Regions from separate parts of the Halopseudomonas sp. T1L2 genome, predicted to be linked through region 3. Evidence: predicted binding sites of a transcription regulator. Region 3 holds the regulator's gene; each other region holds the start of a gene.
What was found. Region 3 encodes sigma-54, which starts transcription at its own class of promoters, with help from an activator protein. Its sites were predicted from a motif close to ANTGGCATNNANNTTGCTNT; they were not measured.
Positions count from the first base shown of each region.

Region 1: glnA (glutamate--ammonia ligase) is a predicted target of sigma-54. The motif match lies at 2,158-2,177, and genes of this name have one in related genera.
Region 2: ACZ5WQ_RS18005 (pilin) is a predicted target of sigma-54. The motif match lies at 1,852-1,871, and genes of this name have one in related genera.

Region 1 covers NZ_AP040865.1:2,678,192-2,682,321, reverse strand. The annotation lists gene ACZ5WQ_RS12740 (DUF4124 domain-containing protein) at 1-519, opposite strand, end outside; gene glnA (glutamate--ammonia ligase) at 662-2,065, opposite strand; gene thiI (tRNA uracil 4-sulfurtransferase ThiI) at 2,377-3,831, shown strand; gene typA (translational GTPase TypA) at 4,123-4,130, shown strand, end outside.
Region 2 covers NZ_AP040865.1:3,823,680-3,827,809, reverse strand. The annotation lists gene ACZ5WQ_RS18010 (PglL family O-oligosaccharyltransferase) at 1-1,273, opposite strand, end outside; gene ACZ5WQ_RS18005 (pilin) at 1,358-1,807, opposite strand; gene pilB (type IV-A pilus assembly ATPase PilB) at 2,102-3,802, shown strand; gene ACZ5WQ_RS17995 (type II secretion system F family protein) at 3,806-4,130, shown strand, end outside.
Region 3 covers NZ_AP040865.1:2,210,048-2,214,177, reverse strand. The annotation lists gene rapZ (RNase adapter RapZ) at 1-358, opposite strand, end outside; gene ptsN (PTS IIA-like nitrogen regulatory protein PtsN) at 360-818, opposite strand; gene hpf (ribosome hibernation-promoting factor, HPF/YfiA family) at 840-1,148, opposite strand; gene ACZ5WQ_RS10380 (RNA polymerase factor sigma-54) at 1,273-2,769, opposite strand; gene lptB (LPS export ABC transporter ATP-binding protein) at 2,863-3,588, opposite strand; gene lptA (lipopolysaccharide transport periplasmic protein LptA) at 3,585-4,091, opposite strand; gene lptC (LPS export ABC transporter periplasmic protein LptC) at 4,126-4,130, opposite strand, start outside.

The DNA of each region.
Region 1 (4,130 bases), 470 kb from region 3:
ATGCACGGTAATGGGGCTGCTGGCGCTCAGTTCCTCGCCGCTGGTATTGGTGATGACGGCTTCAATCTGGTGCGATCCCCGGTCGAGGTTCGGCAGGGTCAGGCTGGCTTCGGTCTGACCCGAACCCGGCAGCGCCTGTGCTGACAGGGTGCCGTCGACCCGGGCGCGCAGCAGCGCACCGGTGCGCAAGGGAGGATCAATGGCAATGCTGAGAATCAGGTTGCCGTCATTGGCGCGCACGGCACTGTCGTTGGCAGGGCTGGTGATCTCCAGTCGCCGGTAACGGCCCTGGGCGGCAGCCGAGCTGCTGCTGCTCTCGTCGGGCTGATTGTAGGATGGTGAGGGGCGTGGCGGCTCCATTGCGTTTGGGGTGCTGACCTCAATGCGTCTGGCATTGGGTGAGGGTTGGTCCGAGTAGACGGTATTGCCCTCGGCATCAGTCCAGGTATAGATCTCGGCGGTGGCGCTCTGGCTGAAGATCAGCGCACTGCACAGGGCAAAGATAAGCTTGCGCGGCATTGTCGTACTCTCCTTGAGGTATCCATTCATGCTGGCACCGTCGGGAAGAGCTGGCAACTGCCTTCGTCTGCATCTGCGACAGACGTAAAAAAGGGGCGCCCGACTGGGCGCCCCTTTTGGGTGACAGTTGCCTGTCTCTGGATCAGACGCTGTAGTACAGGTCGTATTCCAGCGGGTGAACGAAGGTGCGAACCTTGATTTCTTCGGCGCTCTTCAGGTCGATGTAGGCGTCGATGAACTCGTTGGTGAACACGTCGCCCTTGGTCAGGAATTCGCGGTCTGCATCCAGCGATTCCAGTGCTTCCTTCAGGCTGCCGCAAACCTGCGGGATCTGTGCGGACTCTTCCGGCGGCAGATCGTACAGGTTCTTGTCGGCTGCATCGCCAGGGTGGATCTTGTTCTGGATACCATCCAGGCCGGCCATCAGCAGTGCAGCAAAGCACAGGTAGGGGTTGGCTGCCGGGTCCGGGAAGCGCGCTTCGATGCGGCGTGCTTTCGGGCTGGAAACGTACGGAATACGGATCGAGGCAGAGCGGTTGCGGGCGGAGTAGGCCAGCATGACCGGCGCTTCGAAGCCGGGAACCAGACGCTTGTAGGAGTTGGTGGCCGGGTTGGTGAACGCGTTCAGCGCCTTGCCGTGCTTGATGATGCCGCCGATGAAGTACAGGGCGGTGTCAGACAGGCCGGAGTAGCCTTCGCCAGCGAAGGTGTTGGTGCCGTCTTTGGAAATGGACATGTGAACGTGCATACCGGAACCGTTGTCGCCGTACAGCGGCTTCGGCATGAAGGTAGCGGTCTTGCCGAACGCGTCGGCAACGTTGTGCACGCAGTACTTCAGGGTTTGTACTTCGTCGGCCTTCTTCACCAGGGTGTTGAACAGCACGCCGATTTCGTTCTGGCCGGCAGTTGCCACTTCGTGGTGGTGAACTTCAACGGTCAGGCCCATTTCTTCCAGTGCGTTGCACATGGCGGTACGGATTTCGTGGTCGTGGTCGACCGGCGGAACCGGGAAGTAGCCGCCCTTGACGCCAGGACGATGACCTTTGTTGCCAGTCTCGAAATCGGCATCGGTGTTCCAGGAAGCTTGCTCAGAGAAGATCTTGAACATGGAGCCGGAGATGTCGGACTTGAATTTGACTTCGTCGAATACGAAGAATTCCGGCTCCGGACCAACGAATACGGTGTCACCGATACCGGTGGACTTCAGGTATTCCTCGGCGCGCTTGGCGATACCGCGCGGGTCGCGCTCGTAGCCCTGCATGGTGGAGGGCTCGATGATGTCGCAGACGATGATCAGCGTCGGCTCTTCGGTGAACGGGTCCAGAACGGCAGTGCTGTCATCGGGCATGAGGATCATGTCGGAGGCTTCGATGCCTTTCCAGCCGGCAATCGAGGAGCCGTCGAACATCTTGCCGTCTTCGAAGAAGTCATCATTGACATCACGTGCCGGCATGGTGACGTGCTGCTGCTTGCCCTTGGTATCGGTGAAGCGCAGGTCTACCCACTTCACGTCATGCTCGTTGATCAGTTGCATCGCTTTCGACATGGTTTCCTCCAACAGGAATCTTTTGCCAGACAGCGGGTCTGGCGCCTCATATAACGTCTAGCGGACAGGCCGCCGTTCGGTTGCATTACAAGTGAGCAAAAGGTGTGCCATTTCGGAGCATTGGCTGAAAGCCCCATTCTTGACATCTTCTGCTCCATAAACCGATGGTTCGCACCATTCTGGAGCACCTTGTTGGTGCAGTTGGTGTGGCTAGCGACCCAACTTGGTGCACGTTGCACGCGGCAGTTAGCCGAGCGCCGAGCGCCTGCTGCGCGTATAATGCAGCGCTTTGCGCACGATACGCCAGCCCCATGAAACTGATCATCAAATTTTTCCCGGAAATCACCATCAAGAGCCGCCAGGTTCGTAAACGCTTTGTCGCACAATTGAAGGGCAACCTGAAAAAGGTGTTGTCGGCGGTCGACCCCCAGGCCCGGGTCAACGGGAACTGGGACAGTCTTGAAGTCAATCTGGGGCCTGATGCGGCGCTGCAGCAGCGCTGCATTGAGCGTCTGCGCAACACGCCGGGTATTTCGCACTGCTTCGAGGTGCACGAGTATCCGCTTGGCAGCATCGATGAGTTGATTGAGCTGTGCGTGTCCAGCGTGGGCGAGCAGCTGCGCGGCAAGACCTTCGCGGTGCGCTGCAAGCGGGTGGGCACTCATCCGTTCTCCTCGCAGGACGTGGCGATCAAGGTTGGCAGCGCGCTTAACAGCCGCTGTGGCGCGGCAGGTGTGTCGCTGAAAGATCCTGAAGTAGAAGTGCATGTGGAGATTCGGGATCAGAAAATATATCTGATCCAGGCGCGTCATGAGGGCATGGGCGGCTTCCCGCTGGGCACCATGGAGCCGGTGCTCAGCCTGCTTTCCGGGGGGTTCGACTCCACTGTGGCGAGCTATCAGATGCTCCAGCGCGGTCTGCTGCCGCATTTCGTGTTCTTCAACCTGGGCGGTAGTGCCCATGAGCTGGGCGTGCGCCAGGTTGCCCATTACCTCTGGGAGCGCTACGCCAGCAGTCATCGCCTGCGCTTTGTCAGTGTTCCGTTCGAGGGCGTAGTCGCCGAGATTCTGCAGAACGTTGAAAACAGCCAAATGGGTGTAGTGCTCAAGCGCATGATGCTGCGGGCGGCGGACCGTGTGGCCTACCGTCTGGGTATCGATGCGCTGGTCACCGGTGAGGCCATTGCCCAGGTTGCCAGCCAGACGCTGCCGAATCTGAGCGTTATCGACAAGGCGGCCGAGCGGCTGGTCATTCGTCCGCTGATTACCACCAGCAAGCTGGATATTATTGATGTTGCCCGCCGCATCGGCACGCTCGAGTTTTCCAGCAGCATGCCTGAGTACTGCGGTGTTATCTCGGTGAGTCCGGCCATTCGTACCACAGTGGCGCGGGTTGAAGCGGCCGAAGCATCGTTCAACTTCGAGGTGTTGTCGCAGGCCATTGAAAGCGCGGTTTACAGCGAATGCAGCGAGCTGGGCGAGATGCTCGAGGGTGGTTCTCCGGTCGAGATTGTCGAGCAGGCGCTGACCGGGCAGATCGTGATCGATATCCGTCACCCCGACGAACAGGAACTGCGCCCAGTGCAGCTGGATGGCATCGAGGTGCTGTCGATTCCGTTCTACACCCTCAACAGCCGTTTTGCCGAGCTCGACCCTTCGCGCGCCTATCTGCTCTATTGCGAGAAAGGGGTGATGAGTCAGTTGCATGCCCAGTATCTGCTGGATGAGGGATATGGGAATGTGCGGGTGCTCAGGCCGAAGCGCTAGCGCTCGCGCTACCGCTTGAGCCGCAAGCCACAAGCCGCAAGCCACAAGCAAAACAGGGCGTGCCGGGAAGAAGGGCCGGCAAGGGTTGTCAGGCTCTTCATTGGCTTCAACGCTGCAAGAAGCTCTCAGAGGTCAAGAGCGAGCCGGTTTTGCTTGCTGCTTGTGGCTTGCTGCTTGAAGCTCGCGCGCCCGCTTGCACAAAAAACACACACTGTAACCCCCATATCTGTATAATGCTTCCCTCTTTTTTTCAGTATGCCGGCTGTCGCCGCATCACCCAGGACGCCCACAGTGATCGA
Region 2 (4,130 bases), 1.6 Mb from region 3:
AAGCCAGAACAAAATAACCAAAAAACCTATTAACAGGCAAAACAAAAATATCACCAACATCATATATCGCAACCCCAGCAATCACGCCTAGAGGCAGCAAAAAATAAGCATATTCCAGCGGATACTCAAAGCAACCATGAATAACAAAGGCACAGACAACCAGAAACACAAAGAAGCCTTCAACACTCTTAATTAACAAAAAAATACGAAAAAACCATAAAGCAAAAAAAACGACAAGCAGCCCACCTAATATCGCCCCATTCCAAAGCAATACATCAAGCACAATGTTGTGGCTATGTTCAACAAGAAAAGGTGCATAATGGAGCTGTGAAGCGTAAACCTGCGCAACACTAACCTGGTTCCAACCATACCCCCAAAGCGGGGCATCCCTAACAGCCAATAAGAGCTGCCACCAGATATCAAGTCGATGTGCACCACCACTCAGCCGTTCCAAGCCCGAAGCTTCAGGCAACAGAAGCCATGAAGAGAGAAAAGGAAGCACACCCAAAAGAATAAGGTACAAAGCGGAAAAGCCTACAACCCAAATCGCACGCAGTCGCAAATACACTCTTCGCGAAAGCCAAAACCATGCAGGTATCAACACACATATAACAGCCAGAGTTGTGCGTGATTGAGCCAAGGCTAAACCGACAAGTAGAAACACCGTCACCAAACCAGCAGATAGCCGCCCAATGCGGCCGCGCTCAAAGAAGTAGGCAATACCAAGCAGAGCGGCAACCAAAAAGCTGGCGAAGTTATTCGGTTGAGAAAAGTTGGCGAAAGGCCGCCCCCCCGGTATTAGATCAGCCACCCAAATACTCCCTGGTAGCTGCAACCATTGCCTAAGAGCGATCCAGACAGAGATCCCTGCCGATAGGGAAACGACAAAGAAAAACACAGATACCAATTGATAGGAATCACCGCGAGCACGACAAAAACCATATCCAGCAGAAACGCACAATCCAAATGCCGCAAGATAGATAGCCGCGATAAGAGCATCACCAAAAAAGAAAACAACATCCGCATACCACTGCAATAGCGGAATGATAGCCACAGCCAGGAAGAGAACACTTAAAGCCGGAAAATATAATCCACCCCGACTAAAGAAAAGCACCAAGATGTAAAAACCTATAGCCGCCAGGAACATCAGAAAGTCCTGGTATGCGGTTACCCACGGGAAATAATGATTTGGCAACAACCAAGCCAAGGCAGCAGCCAAAAAAACAAGCGCAATAAAGGTAGCTTTCGGCACAGCGAACAGCGAGTTTTTCACAATAATTATTCCAACAAAAAAGGCAGGCCGGTCACGGCCTGCCTCAGAGCGCGGCGGTTAAGCCTCGATCATTACTGCAAAAAATCAACCGCGGCAAGAGCCTGGACGGAAGTTATTCGGAATAGTACCGCCACACACCCAGCGGCCAATTTGATCGCCAGCAGCAGGTGCAGTAGTGCCGGTATCACCAACATAGGGAGTCAGAGTAATGGTCTTCGTATCAACGTCACTACCAATGTTTTGCGCAGTGACAGTGATCACACCATTGGCGTCCGTCCCAATACTTGCAACAAACTGCGAACTGGCCGACGTAGACTCGCAACCCCAATCCCCCGCATCGGGCAGCGAACCAGTTGCACTCTGAACAACTTCAGTGATTGTGGTGCGGCACGAAGACGCAGCAAGGATCAACTCAGACACTTTGGCGCGCTTGGTGTAGTCTTGGTAAGCCGGAAGAGCGATGGCAGCAAGAATACCGATGATTGCAACTACGATCATCAGTTCGATAAGGGTGAAACCCTTTTGTGCTTTCATGTGTTTACTCCTTTAAGTGAAATAGCCATGCGGCTACCAAGATCAAAGCAAGAACCGGACCAACATGAAAAGCGCCGTATTGCGGCCCGTGCACCGCAACATACCAATCTTCTGGACGTCTCCGACAAGACAGCACACGACAGAATGTGACAATTTTTGTCATACCGGCGCCGCCGGCGCATGCTACCCACTGATAACCCGCGCACAGGAGGCCCACCCGGACAGTTCAATCCCGGCGGCGTCTGTACTATAGTCTGCAGCATTAATGCTTTTGAAATTCAGGACTATTGCCACATGGAAACCCCCGCTCTTTCAGGGCTCGCACGGCGTATTGTGCAGGAAGGCCTTATTCAGGCCGACGTGGCTGCGAAAGCCTGCCAGCAGGCTAGTCAGGATAAAATTCCGCTGATCACCCATCTGGTGCAGAAGAAGCTGGCAGATGCCCGCTCGCTGGCAATGACCTGCGCTGAAGAATTCGGCTACCCCTACTTCGACCTCAGCGCTCTGGACAAGGAAGCTCAACCCAAGGAGCTGGTCAGTGAGAAGCTGGTGCGCCAGCACAATGTGATGCCGCTGTTCAAGCGCGGCTCACGCCTGTATCTGGCCATTTCTGATCCAACAAATCAGCAGGCCCTCAGTGATGTTCAGTTCCACACCGGCCTGATGACCGACGCGGTGATCGTCGAAGACGACAAGCTGCTGAGCGCTATCGAAAAATACCTCGACAGCCCGACCGGTGGCTTGGGCGACATTGGCGATGCAGATCTGGACGAGCTTGACGTTCAATCGGTCAAGGATGAAGACCGCGCGGACGGAAGCACTGACGCCGACGACGCGCCCATAGTTCGCTTCGTCAACAAGATGCTGCTTGACGCCGTGCGCATGGGTTCATCTGACCTGCACTTTGAACCCTATGAAAAGATGTACCGTGTGCGTTTCCGCACCGACGGCGTGCTGCACGAGGTTGCCAAGCCTCCCGTGCAGCTGGGCGTGCGTATCGCTGCGCGCCTGAAGGTGATGTCATCCATGGACCTGGCTGAGCGCCGCAAGCCGCAAGATGGCCGCATCAAGCTGAAGATTTCCAAAAGCAAGGCCATCGACTTCCGCGTCAATACCCTGCCGACGCTGTGGGGCGAGAAGGTGGTGCTGCGTATTCTCGACTCCGAAAGCGCCAAGATGGGTATCGACGCGCTGGGTTATGAAGACGACCAGAAGCAGATGTATATGGCGGCCCTTGCCAGGCCGCAGGGAATGATTCTGGTTACCGGCCCGACCGGCTCGGGCAAAACCGTATCGCTGTATACCGGCCTGAACATCCTCAATACCATGGAGCGCAACATCTCCACCGCCGAGGACCCGGTCGAAATCAACCTGGAAGGCATCAACCAGGTCAACGTGAACCCCAAGCAGGGTCTGGATTTTGCCCAGGCGCTGCGCGCCTTCCTCCGTCAGGATCCGGACATCATCATGGTGGGCGAGATCCGCGACCTGGAAACCGCCGAAATCGCGATCAAGGCGGCACAGACCGGCCACATGGTGATGTCGACCCTGCACACCAACAGCGCAGCTGAAACACTGACCCGTCTGCGCAACATGGGCGTGCCCTCATTCAACATTGCAACCTCGGTCAACCTGATCATCGCCCAGCGTCTGGCAAGAAGGCTGTGCAAGTCCTGCAAAGTGCCCATGGATGTGCCCCGCGAGGTGCTGCTGGAAGAAGGTTTCACACCGGAAAAAATTGATGCAGGCATAACAATTTACGGCCCTGTGGGTTGCGAAAACTGTAAAGACGGTTATAAAGGTCGTGTTGGTATCTATGAGGTCGTCAAGATCACTCCGGCGATGCAGCGCATCATCATGGAAGACGGCAACTCCATTCAGATTTCCGACGTAGCCCAGAGTGAGGGTTTCCGAAACTTGCGCCAGTCCGCGCTGATGAAGGCGGAAGAGGGTGTGACCAGCCTGGCGGAAGTCAACCGAGTGACCAAGGATTAAGTCATGGCGCAACAAGCCGCACTGAGAAAGAAACCCGCCGCCAGGAAGGCCAAGGAAGAAAAACTCTACCCCTTCAAGTGGGAGGGCAAGGATCGCAAGGGCACCCGAATCGACGGCGTGCTTCAGGGCGAGAACGCTGCACTGGTTAAAACCCAGCTGCGCAAGCAGGGCATTCTGGTCACCAAAATCAAGCGCGAATCAACCTTGTTCGGCAAGCGGCCAAAACCGATCAAGCCGCTGGATATTGCGTTTTTCACCCGCCAGCTGGCAACCATGATGGAGTCTGGTGTCCCCATCATTCAGGCGTTTGAGATCATTGCCGAAGGTG
Region 3 (4,130 bases):
GGGCCTCGCCAAGTGACAGGTTGCCGTCGGTCAGCGGGTGTTTGCGGCGGGTTTCCGAAAAGCGCTTGATCAGTACGTCGTTACGCGAGGCCAGGAACAGCACGTCACACTGGACTCCTGCATTGCGTACGTCCTGCAGCAGCTCGGGGAAGCGTGCCAGGTCGTTGGGCAGGTTGCGGGCGTCGATGCTGATGGCGACTTCCGGCAGGCTGAAATCATTCTGTCTTGCCTGGCGGGCCAGTTCGGGCAGCAGGCCTGCGGGGAGATTGTCGATGCAGTAGAAGCCGTTGTCTTCAAGCAGATGCAGCGCGGTGCTTTTACCCGAACCGGAACGGCCGCTGACGACAATCAAACGCATGTCAGCCTCCGTCGCCGTCGCCAACCATGACGCGATAAAGCGCATCCGCGTCCGGTGCTGCGCGCAGTGCATCACGCAGCTCGGCGTTGTCGAGCTTGCCAGCCAGCATTTTGAGAATCTGCAGGTGTTGCTCGGTGGCTTCCTGCGGGACCAGCAGCACGAAGATCAGGTCGACAGGTTGGCCATCGAGAGCGTCGAAATCGATTTTGCCGTCCAGCTGCAACAGGGCGCCTATGGCCTGGTGGCAGTCTTCCAGACGACAGTGAGGGATGGCAATGCCATTACCAAAACCGGTTGACCCCAGGCGTTCACGAGCGATCAGGTTTTCGTAGATGGCGTCAGGATCCAGGTTGGTGTGCTGGGCGACCAGCTTACCGATCAGCTCCAGCACACGTTTTTTGGATCCGCCCTGAACGCCGGCGAAGGTACGTTCAGGGGTCAGGATGTGGTCTATTTGCATGGTGATGCAGTGAAGGTCCGGTTATCGGTCGTTCGCGCCTTGCTGACGGTCGATGTGCTTTTCCTTGTGCTTGATCAATTGGCGATCCAGCTTGTCGGTCAGCAGGTCAATGGCGGCGTACATATCGGAGTGTTCTGCCAGGGCAACCACTTCACCACCGGCAATGTGCAGGGTGGCTTCAGCCTTCTGCCGGAGTTTCTCTACTTCCAGGGTGACCTGGACGTTGGTGATCTTGTCGAAATGCCGCTCCAGGCGGGACATTTTTTCGGTGACGTAGTCGCGCAGTGCGTCGGTGATATCGAGTTGGTGACCGCTAATGTTCAGTTGCATACGGCATCTCCTGATTGGCTTGTTGTTGCTGGGTGACGACCTGTCACCCGGTATTGCCACTTGCGTGATCCCTGAACTGGATCTGCTGCGTTGAACGGCTCATTCGAGCCTGTTTTCGCAGGTACTAGACCAGTCTCTTGCGTTCGCTCGAAGGCGCGATGTTGAGCGACTCGCGGTATTTCGCGATGGTCCGTCGGGCTACTTCAATGCCCTGTTCTTCAAGTAAACCAGCGATCTTGCTGTCGCTCAATGGTTTCTTTGGGTTTTCTGCTGCGACCAGCTTTTTGATCAGCGCGCGGATAGCGGTGGAGGAAAATTCCCCGCCTTCGCTGGTGCCGACGTGGCTGGAGAAAAAGTACTTCAGCTCGAAGATGCCGCGCGGCGTGTGCATGTATTTCTGGGTCGTAACCCGCGAAATAGTCGACTCGTGCATGCCGACGGCTTCGGCGATGTCATGCAGCACCAGTGGCTTCATCGCCTCTTCGCCGTGCTCAAGAAAGCCACGCTGGTGTTCGACGATCTGGGTGGCGACCTTCATCAGGGTCTCGTTGCGACTCTGCAGGCTCTTGATGAACCAGCGCGCCTCCTGCAGGTTGTTGCGCAGGTAGGTGTTGTCGTCACTGGAGTCGGCCCGTCGCACCATCGAGGCATAGTGGCCGTTGACGCGAACCTTGGGTACCGCTTCCTGGTTCAGTTCAACCAGCCAGCGATTGGCGTCGCGGCGCACAATCACATCCGGTATCACATACTCCGGCTCGCCCGAGGCGATTTCCGAGCCCGGGCGGGGGTTGAGCGTCTGAATCAGCGCAACCACGTCACGCAGCTGGTCTTCCTTGAGCTTGCTGCGGCGCATCAACTGGCTGAAATCGCGGCTGCCGAGCAGTTCCAGGTGATCGCGCACGACGCGGGTCGCCTGTTCCAGCATCGGGGTGTTCTCGGGCAGCTGACGAATCTGCAGCAGCAGGCATTCGCGCAGATCCCGCGCGCCAACGCCTACCGGCTCGAATTGCTGGATGCGATGCAGCACCATTTCGACTTCATCGAGTTCGACTTCGAGCTCTGCGGGCAGGGAGGCCAGAATGTCATCCAGCGACTCTTCAAGGTAGCCGTCGGCATTGATGCCGTCGATCAGCGCTGTGGCGATCTGATAATCGGTTTCCGACATCGGCAGCAGGTTCAGCTGCCATTCCAGATGACTCTGCAGGGTCTCGCCGGTGCCGGTACGCGAGGTGTAATCCCAGTCCTCGTCATCCTGGCTGGGCAGCGAACTGGCAGAGGTCTGGTAGACGTCTTCCCATTGGGTATCGACCGGCAGTTCACTGGGAATCTGTTCATTCCAGTTGCCTTCCTGGTCGTTTTGTCCGTGCTGCTCGATGGAGTCGAGGGAGACCGGCTCGGGCAGGGTTACCGCGGGGGCGTCATCGTCGCCGCTTTCCTGGGCGCTGCTGCCGTAGTCGTCATCGCCGTCGTCTGCCATTTCCAGCATCGGGTTGGCTTCCAGTGCCTCCTGCACCTCCTGCTGGAGGTCAAGGCTGGATAGCTGAAGCAGTCTGATGGCTTGCTGCAGCTGCGGTGTCATCGTCAGCTGCTGCCCCATCTTGAGGACGAGCGAGGGTTTCATTGTGTCGCGAAATACCTTGTGCGCTTGATCAAACCATGTGCCGGGCGAAGTCCGGACTCGTTCCCCGCTAGCATGCCTGAGTTGCGGGTGCTTTTATAGCCGGAAGGCGTGGCCCAGGTACACATCTTTCACTGTCTGGTCCGCCAGCACGGTCTCGGCGTCGCCGTCAGCGATGATGTGGCCGTCGTTGACGATATAGGCCTTGTCGCAAATGTCCAGCGTCTCGCGAACGTTGTGGTCGGTGATCAGTACGCCGATGCCCTTGTCCTTGAGGTGCTGGATGATCTGCTTGATGTCGTTGACCGAAATCGGGTCTACCCCGGCAAAGGGCTCGTCCAGCAGAATGAAGCTGGGGTCGGTTGCCAGTGCGCGCGCAATCTCGGCGCGCCGGCGCTCACCACCGGACAGGCTCATGCCAAGACTGTCGCTGAGGTGGTGGATATGGAATTCACGCAGCAGCGATTCGAGTTTCCCCTCGCGCGCCTGACGGTTCAGGTCCTTGCGGGTTTCCAGAATCGCCATGATATTTTCGGCGACGGTCAGCTTGCGAAAGATCGAGGCTTCCTGCGGCAGGTAGCCGATGCCTTCGCGGGCCCGGCCGTGCATCGGCAGGCGGGTCACGTCCTTGCCGTTGACGGTGACCTGGCCTTCATCCGCCTTGACCAGGCCAACGATCATGTAGAAACAGGTAGTTTTGCCTGCGCCGTTCGGGCCGAGCAGGCCGACGACCTGGCCGCTATCGATGGATACGGACACATCACGGACGACCTTGCGCGATTTGTAGGCCTTGGCCAGATGGCGCGCCTGTAATGTGGTCATGGCGTTGCCGGCTCTTCGCTTGGCGCTTCGGTATTGCGGCTGCGCGGCTGAATCACGATTTCGATACGCCCTGAGCCCCCGCCGCCGTTGGCGCCGCTGCTGCTGTTGCCGGCATCGACGACCTGACGCTGAATGTCGTAGCTGACATGCTCACCCTGGAAGGTATTGCCGGACTGTTCAAGAAACGCATTCCTGATCAGCACGATGGTCTCGCGGTCGGCGTGGTACTCGATGGTCTCGGCGCGCGCCTTCACCGGCGGTTTGTTGGCTTCCGGCGTTTGCTGATAGGTGGCCGGTCCGCCCTGGGTGATCATGGTATTGAGCTCACCATTGGCATTGGTGGTCAGGGTAACGCGGGCACCGGTGAGGCGCAGGGTGCCCTGGGTAATGACCACATCGCCGGTGTATACGGCGGTATTGCGCTTGTCGTCCAGCGTCGCGCTGTTGGCCTGAATGCGAATCGGCTGGCTGCTGTCGCTGGGCAGTGCCAGAACGTGGCTCACTGGACACACGGCCAGCGTCAGGGCAAGGAGGGATTTAAC